2 regions of the Proteiniborus sp. MB09-C3 genome follow, and region 1 is predicted to be linked to the other one. Evidence: riboswitches for the same ligand, from Rfam matches in the RefSeq annotation. Region 1 holds a riboswitch; the other holds the start of a gene.
What was found. A riboswitch is a leader RNA that binds a small molecule or an ion and turns the genes downstream of it on or off. The one in region 1 is predicted to bind cyclic di-AMP.
Positions count from the first base shown of each region.

Region 2: it holds a riboswitch for cyclic di-AMP, as region 1 does, so the genes downstream of both, QO263_RS09670 (cell wall hydrolase) here and QO263_RS04525 (NAD/NADP octopine/nopaline dehydrogenase family protein) in region 1, are expected to answer to the same signal.

Region 1 is NZ_CP127161.1:928,406-931,833, reverse strand. Features, by position in the region: gene QO263_RS04530 (methionine synthase) at 1-649, opposite strand, end outside; gene QO263_RS04525 (NAD/NADP octopine/nopaline dehydrogenase family protein) at 649-1,767, opposite strand; cyclic di-AMP (ydaO/yuaA leader) riboswitch at 1,871-1,997, opposite strand; gene QO263_RS04520 (sigma 54-interacting transcriptional regulator) at 2,361-3,428, shown strand, end outside.
Region 2 is NZ_CP127161.1:2,019,871-2,023,298, forward strand. Features, by position in the region: gene QO263_RS09665 (exodeoxyribonuclease III) at 28-786, shown strand; gene QO263_RS09670 (cell wall hydrolase) at 867-1,589, opposite strand; cyclic di-AMP (ydaO/yuaA leader) riboswitch at 1,597-1,728, opposite strand; gene QO263_RS09675 (M15 family metallopeptidase) at 1,928-2,719, shown strand; gene QO263_RS09680 (M16 family metallopeptidase) at 3,057-3,428, shown strand, end outside.

The sequences.
Region 1 (3,428 bases):
GTAGGTCCTCTCTAGTTCTAACAGGCACTCCACCAGCTCCGTTTAAATTCTCGTCCATATTTTCTTGATCGAAGAAAAACTCTTGAGCATTTTGGTCTGGCGCTATGGATATTATGTCTAATACTTTGGCATTGGCAATCTTTTCTATTGCCTCTATAGTATTCTCCATAGATGTAAGCCCTAGATGATGTCTTATTACTGGATAAGGATATTTTGATTTTATCCTGTCTATAAGATTCCTTGGATAAGATTCTTCTTCTAAGCTTTCCTGTCCTTTAAGGTAAGCGATTACTTCATCAATATCTTCATTTCCATAAAAAATCTTATCAAATATGTTATGTCTTTCCGCTACTAAGGCTGTTGGCTCTGTACCGCCAAATAACCAAACTATATTCTTTAAGTTCTCATTTATATGGATATTTTCTTTTAATTCTTCTAATATTTTATTCAGTGGTTCTGGTGACAGTCTATACGAAAGCCCTACAATATCAGGCTTTTTATCTTCAATGATTTTGGTTAGCTCACTAACATCTATTCCTATGCCTACGGATTCCGTTTTATAATTTTCCTTTTCTGCTAGACCAAGAAAATTCATGGTACCTGCCACATGGACACAATTTCCAAGTGTCAATCCTATAATTTTTTTCATTAAACCACCTCTTCCAACCTTCTCTTGACTATTGTTCCTCTCCTTGCCAGCATATGCATTTCTGCAATTGTCAATCCTTCTAATCCCAATCTATCTGCTGTTCTACCTTCTTCTCTAAAGTCTCTGTTTGTCATTAATTGAGCTACATTAATTATTGAAGATATAGCCGGAGTTTTCATTCCTAAGCTGCAGGCCATCGATTCCATAGGTACTAAGCTATATGGAACATCCTCGTAAATATATCTAATATGTAGTCCCTGTGGTGCTTGTAATCCTTTATATGCTGGATTATTCTGAACAGCTTCAAAGATAGTTTCACCTTTTGTGCCATAGGTCTCCTTTAACCATTCAGTGGCTGATACTGTCTCTACCTGAAGCATTCTCCCTAGTTCCATTCTTTCTCTGTCTATTTTCTCCAGAAAATTTCCTATTGATGGTGTAATTCCTTCGGTATAATATTCAAAGGGTGCTCCCCTTTCGATATGCCCGCTGTTCAGAAGTGTAGGTGCTGGATGAAATATTGCACCGTAGTTGTTGATGCTAGTTTCTAGAACATCTTTTGCTGATATAAACTGAGGATATGCCTCGTTGATAAGCTCTAATACATAATTTGTTTTTATGGCTGGTATTGCAGCTAGAGTTACTTCCTTTTTAGATTTAAAAATATGCGCATGATTAAATGCCGTTGATCTAGAGGCATAAATGAAGGTTTGAGCTTCTGCCACTATTATATTATTCTTCTTTCTTTCTCTTAATAGGGTTTCATATACCTCTAAAGCCCCTCCAGTTCGACCTGGATTTAGTATTATTATTTGACCATCCTTTAAATAAGGAGCCATTTCTTTAGCAATATAATAATGTCCAATGGCAGGAACAGTTACCATTATTATGTCAACATCTTTAATAGCCTCTTCCATATTGCTTGTTACTTTGTTCAGCACTCCGTGCCCATTTTCCTCACCTGTAAGGTAGATAATCCTATCTTTCATCAGAGGAAGAATCTTTTCTAATGTCCTATTGTACAGGTTTACCTTGTATCCGATCTTAGCAAGGTATCCTGCCATAGCAATTCCACCGTTGCCAGCACCAATAATACAATAAGTGAGCTCTTTTTTCAATAAAATCATCCTCTCCAAATAATATTTACTACTACATTACGTAAACTAAAATTTGGGGGTCAAAAAAACCATGGGGCTCCATGGGTTTCAAATCAGTATAATATACTGCCCCCTTCTACGCTTACGAGGTTAGCTGTCGGGTTAGGGCTAAAGGGTAGCCCCTCCTAAATCGGATTCACCCCTAAAAATTGGTTCCCCCGCTTCTCTAGAGAATTCAGCGATACTATATTTAGTTTATACAATCCGTTTTACAATTATACCATAAGTTTCCTAAGATTGCAAGTACAAAAATTTATATCTTTCTTTGACAGTCTCCTTAGTTGTAAAAGTAAATTAGACTCCTTTTTACATTGCAGTCTAATTTAGTCTTACAAAAAAACTTTTTTATAGCAGACCTCTTGAAACTATGCCCAAATTCAACTTCACAAAGTCTGATTTAGTTTTTCAATTGATCATTAAATTTTTTTGAAAAAATATATGTTTTTTATCAAGAAGGGTTTTTCTTAGATTTATTTAAAGGATTTTTCATAGAAAAATTGAATATGGTTTATGATGCCTTCTTTATTGAAAATCTGTTGGAGCTGGTGATAAATATGAATGAATTTATTCGATTTAAAATAATTACAGAAGATAGAATTGGTATGACACTAGCCATATTATCTGAAATCTATTCAGCTAATATAAATCTTAATTCCTTAGAAGTATCACCAAAAAAAGTCTGCGTAAAAATAGGAAAAATAGATAGCAAAAAAAAGAATTTACTAATAAATAAATTGTTAAAAATAAATGGCGTTATTTCCATAGATGAAATAGAGCTACTTTCATATGAAACAAATGAAAGAAAGCTTTATGCTATCATCAATTCCGTAGATGATGGAATAATTTCTATAAATAAAGATTTTAAAATTGAGATTTTTAATAATTATTGCGAAAATATTTTCAATTGCAAAAAAGAAGATGTTTTAGGGACAGATATAAGGAATCTAATAAATAACAACTCATCTATCTCCAATTTAATGCGAAAAGAAAATGTACATAATAACTTTCATTTTAATATAGAAAATACTAATAATAAACAATATATAACTACTGAGAGCCTTATTAAAGATGATAACGATAGAACCCTTGGGGCTGTAATATCTATAAAGGATGTCAAAAAAACTATACAGATAGCTAATATCATCTCTGCAAATAACGAAGGGATATTTAAAGATATTGTTGGAAATAGTCCTTCAATTGAAAAGGTCAAAGAAGTCTCCAAGCTAGTAGCTAAAAGTGACTCTACTATTTTATTGCGTGGAGAAAGCGGCACTGGAAAAGAGTTATTTGCAAAAGCCATTCAGAGACTAAGCAGTCGCAAAAATAAAAGCTTCGTAACATTAAATTGTGCAGCTTTGCCTGATAGTTTAATTGAAAGCGAGTTATTCGGGTATGAAAAAGGAAGCTTTACTGGTGCTATAGAAGGTGGAAAGGATGGACTTTTTAAGGAAGCTGATGGTGGCACACTGTTTTTAGATGAAATTGGCGAGCTTTCTGGAGCCATGCAAGCAAAGCTTTTGAGAGCCCTACAAGAAAAAAGCATTAGAAAAATAGGCAGCACAAAGGAAGAAGAAATTGACGTTAGAATCATAGCCGCTACTAATAAAAATCTAGAAGAAATG
Region 2 (3,428 bases), 1.1 Mb from region 1:
TAAAATATCAAATATGGAGGTCAAATGATGAAGCTTGTTTCTTGGAATGTAAATGGACTTAGGGCCTGCGTAAGCAAAGGATTTTTGGATTATTTCAATGAGGTAGATGCAGATATATTCTGTGTTCAGGAGACCAAATTGCAAGAAGGACAGATAGAGCTAAATCTAGAAGAATATCATCAGTATTGGAATTATGCAGTTAAAAAGGGCTATTCTGGAACAGCAATTTTTACTAAGAAAGAACCCTTATCTGTAAGATATGGGTTGGATATTGAAGAGCATGATCAGGAGGGAAGGGTAATAGCATTAGAATTTGAAGAATTCTTTTTTGTTAATGTATATACTCCAAATTCTCAAAGAGAGCTTGCAAGATTAGATTATAGGATGACCTGGGAAGATGCCTTTAGAAATTATCTTAAGGAGCTTGATTCTATAAAACCAGTTATTTTATGTGGAGACTTAAATGTAGCCCATAAGGAAATAGACCTAAAAAATCCAAGCTCCAATAGAAAAAATGCTGGTTTCACAGATGAAGAGCGAGAAAAGATGACTGAACTGCTTAACAATGGTTTCATAGATACATTTAGATACTTTTATCCAGACAAGGAGGATGCCTATTCCTGGTGGTCATATATGGGAAAAGCTAGAGAGAGGAATGTGGGCTGGAGAATTGACTATTTTATTGTATCTGAAAGATTGAAGGACAAGTTAAAGGATTCCATGATTTGTCCAGACATAATGGGTAGTGACCATTGCCCTGTATTGCTAGAAATTTATTTTGACTAGATAACAAGAGGCGGTTATCCATCATCCTTGTCATTAGGTGATGAAACCGTCTCTGTCATTTTTAATTTTTCTTAATCTTACTATTTGTAAAACACGTGATCTCCAATACGTGTTACATATGTCTTGTTATTTACAATCCATTTGCCTTCTGCTTTATCTGGATTGAAAAAATAAGTTGAATTTCCTACTGGTTTAACACCATTTAATGCATCTTTAGCTGCTTGTACACTTTCTTCTGATGGAGTATTGTAGATAGTTCCTTCCGCGACAGGACTAAACTGAGGAATACCATTATAGTACTCAAATATTACATCCTTTATCGTGTTAGGAAATTCGCTTGAAACGACTCTATTTAAGATAACACTTCCTACAGCTACTTTTCCCCTATATGGTTCAGATCCAGCCTCAGCATGGATTATTCTTGAAAGCCAATACACATTTGTAGTTTCTGCACTGCTGCCTGAGCTTGTTCCACGTGATACTTGAGTAGATGCTGAAGTTCCATATAATAAGGACTGAGTTTGTTTACCAGCTATACCATCAATAGTTATCTTGTTAGCTTTCTGAAAAGCAATTACTGCATTTTCAGTTTTTGGTCCAAAAATACCATCAACATTTCCCGCCCAGAAGCCTTTGTTATTTAGAGCCTGCTGTAATTTAGATACTTCAGGGCCTCTGCTTCTAAACTTTAATACTACATAAGAATTTGTGCTATTTCCAGCGGCATAGACACTTGTTATGTTCAGTAAGATTAATACTAGTACTAGGATTGATACAACAATCCTTTTTTGATGTATTTTCATTAGAAAACACTCCTTCCTTTTTTGCTTCCGAAGTTAGCTGACGGGTTCGGGACAGAAGGCTCCCTACCATGAGATCATGGATTAACCCCTTAATTGGTTCCTCCGTACCTAGAAATCTAGGATTCAGCAAGTATAGTGTTTTTGCATAGTAATTATTATACAGACCTTAAATTATTATGTCAACCAATATTCGAAATAAGGAATAAATTGCCGCTGCATCCATACTAAGCTGATATGGCCTTATTATCATATAAAACAGTGTCAAGCTATATAATAGTATAGAGATATGTTATAAAATAAAAATAGCAGCAAAAGTAATTATTGAATAGGAGGACAAGATGATTAAAAGTAGTAAGGTTATCAATAGCATCAAGATTATATCCTTAGTAGCGATAGTCATATTAATGTCCTTATTAATAATAAAAGAAAAAAACCATAGGAATATTCAGGGCATAGATGAAGAACCATCATTGCCTAATAATAGCCTACTAGCTTTCAACACTCCTTATGAAGAATATGATGATACAAAGAATGATGAGAATACCGCACCGGTTTTTATGTATAGCATTTTATCAGAGGAGATTACAGAAAAAATAGTAGGGGTATCTTGGAGGGAAAATACACCTGTAAAGCTAGATGAGCTTTCATATATAAAAGTTACATATTGGGGATTTGATGATAATGAATGTATGGGAGAGATGGTAGTTCATAAGAAATTAGCACAAGAGGTTATCGACATATTTAAAGAGCTCTATGATAAGAAATTTCCCATAGGGAAGATTAGGCTAATTGATGACTACGATGCAAATGATGAGCTATCAATGGCAGATAACAATACATCTGCTTTCTGCTCAAGAGAAGTAACTGGAAAAAAAGAAGTGTTTTCAAACCATAGCTATGGTATAGCCATAGATATAAATCCAATTCAAAATCCCTATGTAAAAGGAGATATAGTACTTCCAGAAGAAGGCAGTATGTATCTAGATAGGGGCAATGTACGAAAAGGTATGATAACGAGAGATGATACATGCTATAATGCATTTAAAAGTAGAGGCTGGACTTGGGGAGGAGAATGGAATGGTTTAAAAGATTATCAGCATTTTGAAAAGGACATAGAAATCACTAGATAATAATCAAAGAAGCCCCATGTTTAAAAGAGACCACTGAAAAAGTCTGTTTTTTTGATTGTCATTCTGAGACGTAGTTGAAGAATCTTATGTTTTCAATGCATGAGAGATCCTTCGCTGACACTCAGGATGACAAAAGGATTTTTTCAGTGGTCTCGTTTAAAACGGGGTTTTTCAATATCTTGACACATGTACTAAAGCTTTTGTGCTGAAAATAAAAAATTTAAACCTATTAATTTGATTTAAAATCAATTATAATATCATAGATAGTGTGATTACAGGCAATAAATTAATATGATGGAAGAAAAATAATTCACTTACTAGATTAGGAGTTTTAACAATGGAAAAATATTTTTTTGATTGGAAAGAATATACATTAGAAAATGGATTTAAAATAGTTTCTATAAAAAAAGATACAGAGCTTTGCTCTATACAATTAGGAATTGATGTAGGTGCTGTAAATGAAGAGGAAAATGAAAAAGGTCTTTGTCATTTTATTGAGCATATGCTTTTTAAAGGCACAAAATCTAGAACAAATATTGATATAGATCAGGATTTAGAAGATAGGGCAGGTTCCTATAATGCTTATACAACTTATACATCTACAGTATTTTCAATTACAGCTCTTTTTCAAGAGTTTGATCCATCTATAGAAATATTATCAGATATTATTAAAAATTCTACCTTTCCTTCTGAAGAAATAGAAAAGGAA